Saccharobesus litoralis: one gene and its partner. The protein of the gene in region 1 interacts with the protein of each later gene in a pairwise test. Links are inferred from orthologs where the notes say so. Each region holds a gene or a part of one and is shown on either strand. Other genes may lie near its edges. The genes, in order: rep and dnaB.

Region 1 (7,906 bases):
AACGGGTACGAAATGCCTGCTTACAGGAAAATAGACAAGCCTATTGGGTGTGCACCTTGATTGAAGAATCGGAAAGCCTACAATGTCAAGCCGCCGAAGATACAGCCGAACTACTGAAACAACAATTACCTGAATTATCAATTGGCTTAGTACATGGCAGAATGAAGGCGGGTGAAAAACAACAGGTCATGGATGAGTTTAAACAAGGCAATATGCATTTGTTGGTCGCAACCACAGTAATTGAAGTGGGAGTTGACGTCCCCAATTCGAGCTTAATGATTATTGAAAATCCAGAGCGGCTAGGCCTTGCTCAATTACATCAATTACGTGGCCGAGTTGGACGTGGAGCAACCGCTAGTCACTGCGTTTTAATGTACAATAACCCGTTATCCAAAGTGGCACAGCAGCGTTTAGCGGTTATGCGAGAAAGCACAGACGGATTTTATATTGCTGAAAAAGACTTAGAGATCCGCGGGCCTGGTGAGCTATTAGGCACCAAACAAACCGGCACAATGCAATTTAAAATCGCAGATTTAATCCGCGATAGTCAGCTCATTCCCAAAGTCAGGGAGGCGGCACCTAGCATGCTACAACAGTTCCCTGAACAATCACATGCTCTCATCAAGCGCTGGATTGGTGAACGCACCATATATAACAACGCCTAAGCCGACAAGCTGTCTTTACTCAACGCGACTTGGTGAACTACATCTAGCAAAGCTTGTTTATCGATAGGCTTGGTTAAATGAAATTTCATACCAACCTCTGTCGATTTTTGTTTATCTTTTTCAAACGCATTAGCTGTTAACGCAACAATTGGCACATTTAATTTAAGCTCATTGCGAATTGCCTGACAGGCCTGCCAGCCGTCCATCACTGGCATATTAATATCCATTAAAACTAAGTCGAACACTTGATGACGTAAAATATCAACGGCAAGCGAACCATCAGCAACTCGAGTGACCTGATGCTGCTCAGTCGTTAACATATGCTCAGCAATATGAGCATTGATATCATTATCTTCTGCTAACAATATTGTTAGTGGCTCAATAGCTTGTGACGGCGAACCACACTCCTTACCCAATACAAGCGACTTTAAACAGCTTTTAAACGCTTTTTTATCAATTGGCTTACTGAATACTCGATTAAACAGACCTTTCTCTTCTTGCGACATTTGTACAATATCAGCGGCAGCAGAAACCAAGATAAACTGCCCACCTTGCTGTATCGCTTGCACTTTTTTTACCAAGTTAATGCCATCAACCTCAGGCATAAATAAATCAGTAATAATTAAATCGTAATGCCCTTGATTCAAACTTTGTATTAACGCAGCGCCGCCAGCGAAAACATCAGGCTCAATACCGAGTTGTTCTACTATTAATTTAAGATAAGCTCGCGAACTTTCCAAGTCATCAACAATCGCACAACGAATGTTCGCTTTAGGTAAATCGTTTACCGATACTGCCGAAGGGTACAAAGGTACACTCAGTTCAAATTTAGATCCTTGACCAATAACACTACTGACACTGAGTTGGCCTGACATTAAATCGGCTAGGCGTTTACACAAAGCCAAACCTAGACCTGAACCACCGTATTTACGGGTTGTTGACGAATCAGCTTGGGTAAAACTTTCAAAAATATGCTCTATCTGCTCTGGCTTAATGCCAATACCAGTATCGGTCACCGCCAATGTAAAACAATATTCGGCTTCCTGTTCGATCACGCTGGCTTTTACACTAATATGGCCTTGCTCGGTAAACTTAACGGCATTTGACAATAAGTTATTAATAACTTGAGTTAACCTGACTGCATCACCTTTAACCCATTCAGGTAAATTTGTCTCGCATTCATAATCAAAAGCAATGCCTTTTTGTTCAGCCTGTACAGCAATAGGGGCAAAACAATTATCGAGAATTTGCGGAAGCTGAAAATCAAATCGTTCAATGTTGAGCTTATTGGCTTCAATCTTAGAAATATCCAAAATATCGTTAATCAAGGTCAGTAATTGCTGCCCCGACGTTTTGGCTTGATCTAACAATTGCTCTCGTTGCGACTGGTTTTTTTCCACTTTAGCAATTTCTATCATGCCAAATAAGCCATTAATTGGCGTGCGCAATTCATGACTCATGTTGGCCAAAAATTCCGACTTGGCTTGGCTCGCCAACTCGGCTTCACGTTGTAACTGCTGCGCCAACCGCTTGGCCTGGCGCTGTTTACGCAAGTTACCGATAATTTGCATTTCCATTGGTGCAAATATATACACAGCTTCCAATATCAAAATAATCAACGACACGACCCAAATTAAAACCTGCAGTTGGCTTAACTGAGTTAATCGCTGCCGCGCTTCCAATTCGAAGCGTACCACCACTTGGTTTAAATCGTATAACAAGGCGTCGGTATAGGCGGTAGTGTAATATTCAGCATGTTGGTGTGAATCATGAGGTTGCGCGGATAAACGCTTAGTGGTAGCAATAAAATCGATTACTCGATTATGTAAACTCGGTTGGCCCCAAAAGTAAAGGCGCTGTACTGTAGGAGAAAAGTGAGTCGCCAGTTCAGCACTATTTGCCCCTTTCAGTAAAATTTGATGATTTTGCTCAAAGCGATGAACAGCCGAAACCAAAGCGCGCTTTTCACCAAGAACCCCCTTATTATCAACCGTATGAATAAGATTATTAGCGTGTAGGGCTATTTTTTGCGACAACATGCGCTGCATGCCCGCGGTATTGATTTTTTCAGCATCTCCTTGTTTAGCACTCACCATCCACATCATAGTTAAACTAGACATAGATATTAAAAGAGCAATGACGATTAAAGCGCCGCAATATTTACGACGGACTGCTTTCTTCAACACCGCAATTGATTTTGTTTCAGACACACCCTAACCACATTTAAAACTAGCCTGATAATCAGTCTATACGAGTTCTGAACTTTTGCTTAATCAACAACGATCATTTAATCAACAGCCGCCAATGAAAATAAATGATAATTATTTTCATTTACCAGTTGCAATCGGCAAAGTTTCCCTTATACTAAAAACTAATTGATAATCATTATCATTACCAAATAATGATTGATAGTCTCCGTGGCAAGCGTCGCCCCTGTGATGGCTCCAGTGGTCGGCGCTTTTTTCTTTATTGATTCTGCGTATGACGAGTTTGCATTTAAGTGCTAGAAAGCATATTTGGTTCTGGGCGAGTAAGAATTCAGGTCCCTTACTTGCCTATCCTCAATAACGTTGAGCTGGCGTTATTGAGGATACTCTATTTATATAGTCAAAGCAGGAAGACTATAGTACAGAGTCTCAACTAGGCTGCTAAGGAAGGCGGCGATTTTCAAGTGATTTAATCAAATCGCTCAAAAACAACTGACCAGCTCTAAACAAAATCTATAGTCAAAACGGTTAGGCTTTAGGGGCAGGCATCTGGTTCCAGACGAAACCTAAATCCCTGTACCTTCTACACAAATATTAATCATCTCAAGTTAACCAAAAGTCGAAGAAAAATTCGGATCGTAAATAGTATTTAGTGGTTAAAAAAGTACCGTCTTTCCTGTGAAAGCCTATACAGGAACCCAGTGGCTTTTGCTAAACCAGACAATGTTTATCCAACAAAAGCCACTGGTTCCCCGCATGCGCGAGGATGACAAGGGTATTTTCCTAAGCCAGGGTGGTAAAATTTCAACCCATTAACGTATAAAAGCGCTTCTGAAACTTGTAATCAAAAGACAGACCTACATCCTTGCAGGTAAAGTCGAAAGTAAGCGCCGACAATGAACCATAAAACTTGAACGAGAAGACTATAAATTCTCATGCCATATAGCCGAATAAGCATGGTGCAATGTTTCGCTTCAGTTTAAAATCCCCGCCAATGCCAATACTCGGAACACCCCATGAAATTAAACCCCGCCCAACAAGAAGCTGTTGAATATGTTACAGGCCCCTGCTTAGTCTTGGCTGGCGCCGGCAGTGGAAAAACCCGGGTTATCACCAATAAAATTGCGCATCTCATTTTAAATTGTGGCTACAATGCGCGAAATATTGCCGCAGTCACGTTTACCAATAAAGCTGCGCGTGAAATGCGCGAGCGAGTCAATCAAACTTTACCTAAAGGCAAAGGCCGCGGTTTGATTGTTTCCACTTTTCATACACTCGGTCTGGAAATAATCAAAAAGGAAATCAAAACACTTGGCATTAAATCAGGTTTTTCATTATTTGATGACCAAGACAGCATGGCCTTATTAAAAGAATTAACAGAAAAAACCTTGCAAGGCGACAAAGACAAACTGCGCTTATTGCAAAATCAAATTTCTAACTGGAAAAATGATCTAGTCCTGCCCGAGCAAGCGAAAAAGCATACTACTAACAACGATGAAGTATTTTTAGCCGAGTGCTACGAAAAATATAACCGATTGCTAGCGGCCTACAACGCCTTTGATTTTGACGACCTCATTTTAGTACCCACGTTATTACTCAAGCAAAATGAGCAAGTAAGGGATCGCTGGCAACAACGTATTCGCTACTTACTGGTAGACGAATATCAAGATACCAACAGCAGCCAATACGAATTGGTTAAGCAAATAGTAGGACGACGCGGTTTGTTTACCGTGGTGGGAGACGATGACCAATCGATATACAGCTGGCGCGGTGCTAAACCGCAAAACTTAGTGAAGCTAGGTGAAGATTTTACCCGCCTTAAACTCGTTAAGCTTGAAGACAACTATCGTTCTTGTGGCCGAGTATTACACGCCGCGAATATTCTTATCGCCAATAACCCACATGTATATGACAAAAAACTAAAATCCAATATGGAATATGGTGAGATCTTACGGGTTATTGTCGCGAAAAACGAAGAAAATGAAGCTGAACGAGTCGTCGCTGAATTAATCAGCCACCGCTTTATGAAAAAAACCAGTTATAAAGACTACGCGATTTTATATCGTGGTAACCATCAAGCTCGTGTCTTTGAAAAAATGCTGATGACCAACCGTATTCCCTACAAAATCAGTGGTGGTCAATCCTTTTTCGCTCGCTCTGAAATTAAAGATATCATGGCTTATTTGCGTGTATTGGTGAACCCTGATGATGACAACGCATTTTTGCGCATTGTTAACGTACCGCGCCGAGAAATAGGTCCTGCAACTTTAGAAAAGCTCGGGCAATACGCCAACATGCGTCACATTAGTATGTTTGCGGCTAGCTTTGAGCTTGGTTTAGAACAGCAACTCACTGGCAAACGTTTAGTCAATTTACAGCGTTTTACTCGCTGGCTAGTCGAACTTGACGATCAATCACAACGTGGAGAACCACTCGAAGCCGTACGCGATTTAATTAAACAGTCTGGCTACGAAGAGTGGCTATACGAAACCTCTCCTAGCGGTAAAGCCGCAGAAATGCGCATGAAAAACGTTAGCCAACTATTTGGCTGGATCAGCGGCATGTTAAAAGGCGACGAAGCGGAATGCATTGAGCCAATGAATCTGAAAGAAGTGGTAACCCGCCTGACCTTGCGCGAAATGATGGAGCAAGGCAATGATGAAGATGAAGCGGATCAAGTGCAACTCATGACATTACACGCTTCCAAAGGGTTGGAGTTTCCTTACGTATTTATGGTTGGCATGGAAGAAGGGCTACTTCCCCACCAAACCAGTATTGATGAAGGGTCAGATGAAGAAGAGCGTCGCTTAGCCTACGTAGGAATAACCCGAGCGCAGCATGAACTAATTTTCACTATGGCGAAAGAGCGTCGACAATTTGGTGAACTGATTAAAACAGAACCCAGCCGCTTCTTACATGAATTACCAGTCGATGATTTAGATTGGGAAGTGACGAAACGTAAGCAGTCTGACGAGCAGCGCAAAGAAAAAGGCAAAGCGCATGTTGCCAATTTAATGTCTATGCTGAATAAATAGTACAAGGTAAGCTTTCTACTCAGCCAGTATGAAGTTTACCTACTAAGGTTTGCAAGGCGAGACTTAGCTTTCAATTTTGGTAGTCTTGCTCTCTTGGAGAGAGAGGTTTGCAAGCTCTGCAAGCATGAATGCTCGCCCACGACGGTATTACAAAATTAAGATTTAATCTTGATATCAGGCAGTGGCACGGGTAGTTGAAAAATTTCCCCTTGGCCATACTGGCAGCCAAAATGGGTGAGTTGAGCTTTTTGCGCTGCGGTTCTTATGCCTTCCGCTATGGTAAAAAAGCCGGCTTTGCGGCCAATTTGACACAAGACTTCAATAAAATCACGTATGCGTTCACTGTGATCCATTTGACCAACAATAGTGCGATCAATTTTGACGTAATCAATTGGAGCTGAAAACAATAATTTTAGTGAGCCACTTTCAGCGCCAATATCATCCAATGCTAACTTAACCCCTAAACCATGAAAAGCCTGCAGCATTTGGCTGGAAAGTTCATACGTGGTTAAGCTGCTTTCTGAAAACTCTAAAACTAATTTTCGCTTATCCACACCAGATTGATTAATTAACGCCATTATCGCTTTGCGCTGTGAATTATTATGCGCACTACGTCCGCTGATATTAATGGCTACATAGGGGGTTGTGGCAAATTGATGATCTTTGAGTAAACGAAAAGCCGCTTGTAACGCCAAAATATCAATATCAAAAATAACCCCTGTTTCCTCGGCTAGTTCCATAAAATCGTCAGGAACCAAATAGCCACGCGTTGGATGATCCCAGCGCGCCAGCACCTCTATTGCCATAATGTCATGGCTATGCAAATCAAAAATAGGTTGGTAAACAAAGTCAATTTCGTTGCGATTTAACGCTCGTCGCAACTCTGTTTCTAAGGTAAGTTTATCAATCAGCGCTTGATGTAAATCAGCATCAAACACCACACAGCGTCCCCGCCCGCGTAACTTAGCTTCATACATAGCTGCATCGGCATCGCGTAATACAGCGGTTGTTGTCGTATAGCCGTAGTCCGAACCGGTCAAACCTATACTGCTACCGGCATACAGTTCATTACCTTGGATCATAAATGGCTGGCTTAGGCTCTCAACAATGCTTTTACCTATTAATTCGGCTTCAGCCAATGAGTTAGCCGAGTGCAACAAAATAACAAATTCATCGCCGCCTAATCGCGCCAACATATCTTCATTGCGCACATTCTGCGCAACTCGTCGACTCACCTTAACTAAAAACTCATCGCCAACGTTATGACCAAAGGTATCGTTAATCACTTTAAAACGGTCTAAATCAATAAACAATACAAAGTAATGAGCCGTACTATCTTGTTGCCAATGCTTAATGGTGTCACTTAACGCTTGGTTAAAATAAGCGCGATTAGGTAAGCCGGTTAGCGCATCATGCAAAGCTTCATGATACAACTTAGCTTCAATCTTTTTACGTTCTTCTATTTGCTGAAATAAGTCTTGATTAACATTGTATAGCGCTTCGGTTCGAGCGGTAACGATGCGCTCCAACTCTTCATTTGATCGAGTTAAAGCTTGCTGAGAAAGTAAACGATTTAAAGCCAAAGCGATATGATTAGAGGCATAGCGCAATAAATCAATGTCTTGTTTAAAATAGCTAATTTTCGGTTGATAACTTTGCACAACAATAACGCCTCTCACCTCGTTATCTATCGTCAATGGCGCGCCTAGCCAAGCACTAAACCCTTGATCACGCATACGACTAATTTCACTTTCAGGTATCGAAATTTGGTCTCGCGCGTTGAGAATTAATATACGCTCTAAATCAAACAACTGAGTTTCGGCTGTTCTAAGCACATACTCAGTTAAACCACGCCCTAAAGGTCGTGGTTCTATCGAAATCTTGTAAGTATCAACAAAGTAAGGAAAAGTTAAGTCTTGGCCGTTTTTCGCTATCAGTGCGATATAAAAGTTTTCTGCATAAACCAAGCGCGACAGAAGGTGGTGGACCGCATGATAAA
Region 2 (7,786 bases), 610 kb from region 1 along the record:
GCAGCAGCACAACAAGTGACTACCGCATTAACCAACCGCTTGGCGGGTAATAGTAATATTAACGAGCGAGCTTCATTAATTGCTAGCTTGGGTAATACAACTAATCAGGATTTAACCCCTACCATTGCCAAATATGCAAACGACGACTCAGAGCGTGTACGAGCCAATGCAGCATTTGCTCTTGGACAAATGGGCAACAAGCAAGCTTACGATACCCTATCGAATATGCTTCATAGCGAGGGCGATAACCGCCCGCAACAAGCCGTACTGGGGGCATTACAGCGCTTTGAACTAAATGAGCGAGATATTAGCCGTGTAGCAGAAATGGCAAAAGTAAGTAAAAGTGAACGCACACGTGGCAATGCCATTAAAGCATTGGCTACTCAGCAACACGCCAAACAACAAGTTAAAACGGAACTTAAGCAGATTTTAAAATCTGAAAAAAGTAAAAAGAATTTTACTTTAGTCGCTAAAACATTAACCCAAATGCGCAATAGTGATTAGATTAAAAATCAAGCAAACAACAGGAAAAGGTCAGCTATTGCTGACCTTTTTACATTTAGTCATTTCCTCATTTAAGCAAAAACGTCATAATAGCTACCATTCCCACTAGATATAATTTTACCGGATCTCATGGCTGATAACTGGACAAACAACAAAAAGAAAAAGCCAACTTCAATTGAAGATATAAAAGCAGCACCTCATTCACTTGAAGCTGAGCAATCGGTCATCGGTGGCTTACTGTTAGATAACGATACATGGGATCAAGTCGCTGAGCGGGTTGTTGCTCAAGATTTTTTCAATCGTTCAAACCGCTTAGTCTTTGAACGTATGGCAGCACTGGTTGAAGCTGGCAAACCCATAGATTTAATCACATTATCCGAATCACTTGAGCAAGAAAAAGTATTAGAAGATATAGGCGGTTTTGCTTATTTAGCTGAAATCGCTGACAACACGCCAAGTGCAGCCAACATTACCGCTTATGCCGATATTGTGCGTGAACGTGCCGTGGTGCGTGAGCTCATTGGTGTTGCTAACGAAATTGCTGAAGCCGGTTACGATCCGCAAGGCCGCGACAGCAACGAATTATTAGACTTTGCTGAATCTAAAGTTTTTAAAATAGCCGAGCAACGGACTAATAGTACTGAAGGCCCACAAAATATGGGCACAGTATTAGAAAAAACCATTAAACGGATTGAAGAAGCCATGACCCTAGGTAAAGATGGGGTTACTGGTGTCACCAGTGGATTTACCGAACTCGACAAATTAACCGCAGGTTTCCAACCTTCCGATTTAATTATTGTTGCTGCTCGCCCTTCAATGGGTAAAACCACATTTGCCATGAACTTGGTTGAAAACGCCGCGCTCGCCCAAGACAAACCGGTTTTAGTCTTTAGTCTCGAAATGCCGTCAGAACAAATCATGATGCGAACCTTAGCGTCTTTAAGCCGAGTAAACCAGACCAGTGTTCGAACCGGAACATTGGAAGATGAAGATTGGGCGCGCATCTCTTCGACCGTTAGCTTGTTAAATCAAAGACAAAACATTTTCATTGACGATTCTTCAGGCTTAACCCCAACAGAAGTTCGCTCGCGGGCTCGCCGAGTGGCGCGGGATCATGGCGGGATCAGCATGATCATGGTCGATTACCTACAGCTAATGACAGTGCCCGCATTAGCCGATAACCGTACCCTAGAGATCGCCGAAATATCCCGCTCGTTAAAAGCCTTAGCCAAAGAACTTAACGTACCCGTGATTGCCCTATCACAGCTTAACCGTGGCTTGGAACAAAGGGCTGACAAACGCCCTGTTAACTCAGATTTGCGTGAATCAGGTTCAATCGAGCAAGATGCTGACCTTATTATGTTTATCTACCGTGATGAGGTTTACAACGAAAACTCAGAGTTCAAAGGTATAGGTGAAATTATTATAGGTAAGCAACGTAATGGTCCGCTGGGCACAGCTCGTTTAGCCTTCCAAGGGCAATATTCACGTTTTGATAACTTAGCCAATCCTGGCGATTACAGCGACGATTATTAGGCTGGTTTAGTATATTGATGACCTTAACTGGCGTAACCGCCGAAATTAACCTAGATGCCATTAGCCACAACCTTGCACTGGTCAAAAAATTAGCCCCACAATCCAAGGTTATCGCCGTCATTAAAGCCAATGGTTATGGCCATGGTGCGTTAGCTGTGGCTAGTGCATTAACTCATGCCGACTCTTTAGGCGTAGCCCGTTTTAGTGAAGCTGTCGCATTACGCGACGCAGGTGTCGAGCAGACCATTCTACTGCTAGAAGGCTTTTTTAAAGCCAATGAATTACCATATATAGCCAAGCATAATATTGAAACCGTTATCCATTGTGAGGAACAACTCAACGCGTTAAGCCAAGTAAAATTGCCAAAAGCCATTACAGTTTGGCTAAAAATTGATACCGGTATGACTCGGTTGGGGATCAGCCCTGAAGCCTGTTCGCGTTATATGACTGCGTTATCCAGCAACCCTAATGTAAAAGAAATAAGACTGATGTCACATTTTGCCTGTGCTGATGAAAAACAGGCAACAATGAATACTCTACAGCAAAATGGCTTGCAGTCATTAATAAATACCTATTCCTTGCAAGCCTCACTCGCTAACTCTGCAGCGATCCTTAGCCGCCCTACGAGTCATTTAGACTGGGTTAGACCAGGCTTGATTTTGTACGGTATGAGTCCAATAGAAGGATGCCGTATTAGCCAAAATGGCTTTCAAGTAGCAATGACATTAAAATCTCATTTAATCGCAGTAAAACCCATTAAACAGGGCACGACCATAGGTTATGGCGCAACATGGCAAGCCAAGCAAGACACAACCATAGGTGTTGTCGCGATAGGCTATGGTGACGGTTATCCTCGTCATGCAAAATCAGGTACACCTGTGTGGGTCAACGGCAGAATAGTGCCCTTGGTCGGTCGAGTATCAATGGATATGATCACAGTAGACTTAGGCAATAATGCGCAAGACCAAAATGGCGATATGGTTGAATTATGGGGGCAGCATGTGGCCATAGAAAAGGTTGCAGCCTATGCTGATACCATTCCTTATGAATTGACCTGTACGTTAACAACCCGCGTAAGCCGAGCCTATATCACTGACGGGAAAATAGTTGAAATAGCGAGTTAGTTTGACTTTAGCGGCTTAACCAGTCCTTGTAGCCCTTCCATTTTAATTGCCAGTGCTAGCGCCATCAATTGACCTAACTGGCCTTGCGGAAAGCCTTTATTCTGAAACCACAATAAGTATTCCTCGGGTAAATCAATTAGTACGCGACCACTGTATTTACCAAATGGCATTTGTACCTGAGCCAAGCGGACTAAATCATTTTTATCAAACATAGAATCTGAGAATTTAAATTCATTGCCCAGATCTTATCATCTTCTTCCAGCGATTCTATTAACTTTAGTTAATTTGCAACTTCACACTGATGATTTTGAATTATGAGATTTATTTGATTGCCGTGCCATTAAGCATATAAACAAAAAAACAGACCGACGGATGTCGGCCTGTGTACTAAAAAGCTAGCGTAAATATTTTATTTACTCAAAGCGATCAGGTTTTAGGGGAAGCCGTCAAAGCTACCGCATCCGTGCTCTCGCTCCTTACCTACATCCATGTAGGCAAGCTTCGAAACCCCATGAGCATATGCTCTACTATGTGATTGGGGCGAGTAAGCGCTGACAATGAACCATAAGACCTGAGCGAGAAGACTATATTTACTCTAAATCTGGACTAAATTGATTTTGCCCTACATCATAATGAAAACCAATCCCTGCTAATTTATCCTCTAAGCGATCTTCATCTACATCCATCAAAGCCGCTAAGCTTTGCAAATTTCCACATTCGTGGCGTAATTTATCGTTAACGATCCCAAGTAAAATATTAGGGTCCATATTGACACAAGACGTCATATCCATAGCTTACCTCACTTACCTATCGTGCTGACATCAAGATCAGTTTAGTAAAGAGTTCACTATTTAACCAAATAAAAATGGGTGCCTCAGCACCCATTTTTCAAAGTTAGATTAAAATCAATTAGTTATATATCTGATACTTTAATTGATTCTGTACTGGGTAATTCTGGACGACCTCCGCGATTACCTGAACCGCTCACTGTCCAAAGCTGATCAGCGATTTGGCCAATACCGGTGCCATGTCGTCCTCGTTCTAGTGAGGCCCCTGTGTACCATTGACCGACTAACGTATTGTATACCTCCACATCAGCGTGGGCTATTCGCTGGTTAGATTCGCCGCCAACAACAATTAACCTATGGTCAAGCGCAAAGACTGAATGCCCTGCCCGTCCTGTGGGTAAATCTAAATTCAATGCTGACCAAGTTTCAGTTTCAAAATCATATACGTCAACTTGCTTAACAACCAAATTAAAAACTTGTTTGGTTTTAGCCGATGTCGTACGACCACCTGCTGCATAAAGTTTATTGCCAATCACTGCGGTTTGAAAATGATCGCGTGGTTTTAATGCATCCTTTAGCACTCGCCATTGACCTGTAACCGGATCATATTCATCAAACCAAGTGACTGATCCTGTGTAGTGACCATCCGTAATGCCTGATGTCAGATAAATTTTATTTTTGTAAACACTCACTCCAGCCCCGCCACGACGACGATTTTCTGGAATGGCGTGACTCTTTTGCCACGAATCTAAACTCGGATCATATATCCATACATTAGGCACTGCGTCTTCTCGTGGATAGCCACCTGTCATCGCCCCTAAAATGTATATTTTCTCATTAAAAACCACTGGCTGAAAATGATGCATTTGCATTGGCATTTTTGATTTTATCGACCAAGTATTACTGTTAACGTCATATACATTAACGTTTTTCTTGCCGCGGCCACCGAGTAAATACAGCTTATCGCCCAAGGCAACTAGCCCAGCTTCATGACGGTTTTGCAACTTACCTTGTGTTTTTACTGTCTGCCAACTCGCGACTTTTGAGGCCATTATCGGCTCTGAAGTCGACATACAAGCAGACAAAACCACAACACTCATTACAACAGCAGTAATGATTCGAGTATTTGCGTACCACTGACTAAACAAAGTATTCATGATTAAACTCTTTAAAAACAATCGTGTAAGCACCCTTATACCAGCAATTGTTTGCAGTTTATGTATTAATATTTACTATTACGAATGCAATATTTCGTGAAGTTATCCTCTGCTGTCACATCGACGAGCAAAAAACTAACAACTTTTGGGTAAAAAACACTTGAAATTGGAACCCTAAATAAACTAAGTTTGGGTTTAGTAACAAGTGTTAACGATTCAGAGCCTTGACGTGTCGACCTTAAATTTATACAAGAACGGCAATATCAAGCTTGATAAAAATGCGCTCTGAGAAATGACATAATACAAAGCTTACTGATTAACTCATTACATATCCTTTAACATTTAACAGTAATGAGGTTTTATTTTCTTTCAATGACGAAAGATAAGCCTGCTTTCAGGCAAGCAATGGCGCAGATAATAAATACTCGCATTTCATTTGACTGTTATATAAACGTCACAATTTATTAACATGATTTTGATTTACTGCGAACTAAAGATACTAAAGCAATGCCCATAAAATAAGGAGCAATCATGGAAAGCAACAATACTGAAATGGCTAACATAGAAAAAGCTTCACGAGGCCGCCCAGCCCAAAAGCGAAAATGGCGTGAAATAGAGATGCTTAAAGATAAACATCGTCTACGTCGCGAGTTAAAAGAATTGGATTTCTTAGATGAAGTCGACTTTGACAGCATTGCAATTTAATTAAAAACGGCTCCTTTTGGGAGCCGTTTTTGCTTGTACAATGCATGTTGAACAAGGTAATTAGCAAGTATTGACTATACGCAATACTTGCTAATTTCACTCGAGTGACTTGTGCTAGACTTGCCAATTAATCGGTGTTTTAGCCATTTTTTGTAATAACTGATTGGTTTTCGAAAAATGACGACACCCGAAAAAACCTCTGTGAGCCGACAAAGGAGATGGATGAACTGACTCCAACACATGATGTTTAGTGCGATCAATAAAACGCCCTTTCTTTTGAGCGTGAGCCCCCCAAAGTAAAAACACTAAGCCTTGCTTGGACTCATTCAACGCTGCAATCATTGCATCGGTAAACGTTTCCCAACCACACTTGGCATGAGAGTGGGCTTTACCTTGCTCGACTGTTAATACCGTATTTAACAACAACACTCCCTGCTCAGCCCATGATTGTAAATAACCCTGCTGTGGAATAGTAAAGCCGTCTATGTCACTCGCCAGCTCTTTGTAAATATTGACCAAGCTCGGCGGAACCTTAATGTCAGGCAACACAGAAAAACATAATCCATGCGCTTGTCCTGGACCATGATACGGATCCTGTCCCAAAATAACGACCTGTACATCATCAAATTCGGTTGAGTTAAAAGCGGAAAAAACCTGATCTTGTGGTGGATAAATGGTTTTGTCAGCCTCACGCTCCGCTTGAACAAATGCCATTACTTGTTTGAAATAATCCTTTTGTTCTTCTTTGTTAATCAATTCAGTCCAAGTTGTCATCATCATTTTCCGATTTAAAGGCTGTCCGATTTCAATGTTTCCGTTAAAAGTATTACCGCATATACAACAAAGCCCTGCAAGGCAGGGCTTTGTTACTCATATAAGCGTTATGGTTAACTAAACTTCGTAGTTAGACAATTAACCAAGCTTTTTGATCATGTAAGCTTTAAGCGCTTCAAAGTCAGCCGGTAACTCATCAGATAAAATGGTTTTATTCGCCACTTCTGCTAATTCTTTAGGTAAAGCCACAGGCGTACCTAAAATATTTTCAACTGATTCTTTAAACTTAGCTGGATGAGCAGTTCCTAAGAATATCCCCACTTCATCATCAGCTAATGAACGCTTAAGTGCTTTGTAGGCAACACCAGCGTGAGGTTCGCTAACGTAACCTAGTTCGTTTAGCTGTTTAACGGCTATTTGCGTGTATTCTTCGTCAACACTGTCGCCAGTGATAAGCGCTTTATCTGTATAACCATACTCAACCATAGCTTCAATACGCGGCCAGTTATTTGGCGCGCTAACATCCATTGCATTCGATAAAGTGGCAATAGTTTTGTTAGGCGACCATTCACCTGTTTTAAGGTAACGCGGCACGGTATCATTAACATTAGTCGCGGCAATAAAACGCTTAATAGGTAGTCCCATGGCTTTAGCAATCACTGCAGCCGTTAAATTACCAAAGTTTCCGCTCGGTACAGAAATAACTGCTTTAGCGCGTTCTTCTTTTGGTAACTGCGCTATCGCTTCAAAGTAATAGCAAACCTGCGCTAATAAACGACTAATATTGATAGAGTTAGCTGAGTTTAAGTGCAAACCATCACGGATCTCAGTGGAATCGAATGAGTCTTTAACAAGCTGCTGGCAGCTATCAAAATCACCGTCGACTTCAACAGTGTGGATGTTTTCACCTAAAGTACAGAAAAGCTTTTCCTGTAGCGAACTGATCATGCCTTTAGGATAAAGAATAACAACATCAATACCTTTTAAACCATAAAACGCATGAGCAACAGCTGCACCAGTATCGCCCGATGTCGCTGTTAAAATAGTAATTTTTTCTTTATCACTAAATTGCGCTAAACACTGTGCCATAAAACGCGCGCCAAAGTCTTTAAACGCTAAAGTTGGACCATGATAAAGCTCTAATGAATAAACATTGTCTGAAACTTGGCTTACCGGAGCAGGAAATTGAAAGGCGTTA

The links.
Region 2: the proteins of rep (region 1) and dnaB interact in binary tests that used the Escherichia coli proteins (3 or more experiments, as listed by UniProt). The link is inferred for Saccharobesus litoralis from one-to-one orthologs.

What each region holds. Positions count from the first base shown.
Region 1 is NZ_CP026604.1:2,909,476-2,917,381, reverse strand. Bases 3,442-6,397 are described here. They hold rep (DNA helicase Rep), read left to right. Parts: upstream 3,442-3,888; coding sequence 3,889-5,907; downstream 5,908-6,397. Other genes in these bases: C2869_RS23045 (sensor domain-containing phosphodiesterase), read right to left, coding at 6,063-6,397. Outside these bases: ATP-dependent DNA helicase RecG, read left to right, coding at 1-665; C2869_RS10360 (response regulator), read right to left, coding at 662-2,875; more of C2869_RS23045, read right to left, coding at 6,398-7,906. UniProt on the Escherichia coli protein: Rep helicase is a single-stranded (ss)DNA-dependent ATPase involved in DNA replication; it can initiate unwinding at a nick in the DNA. It binds to ssDNA and acts in a progressive fashion along the DNA in the 3' to 5' direction.
Region 2 is NZ_CP026604.1:3,516,918-3,524,703, reverse strand. The notes cover bases 1-2,836. They hold dnaB (replicative DNA helicase), read left to right. Parts: upstream 1-633; coding sequence 634-2,040; downstream 2,041-2,836. Other genes in these bases: alr (alanine racemase), read left to right, coding at 2,058-2,836; C2869_RS12630 (HEAT repeat domain-containing protein), read left to right, coding at 1-504. In the rest of the region: more of alr, read left to right, coding at 2,837-3,164; C2869_RS12615 (DUF3820 family protein), read right to left, coding at 3,161-3,376; C2869_RS12610 (DUF4250 domain-containing protein), read right to left, coding at 3,755-3,955; C2869_RS12605 (Kelch repeat-containing protein), read right to left, coding at 4,078-5,109; C2869_RS12600 (DUF3545 family protein), read left to right, coding at 5,641-5,814; ung (uracil-DNA glycosylase), read right to left, coding at 5,929-6,588; thrC (threonine synthase), read right to left, coding at 6,727-7,786. UniProt on the Escherichia coli protein: The main replicative DNA helicase, it participates in initiation and elongation during chromosome replication. Travels ahead of the DNA replisome, separating dsDNA into templates for DNA synthesis.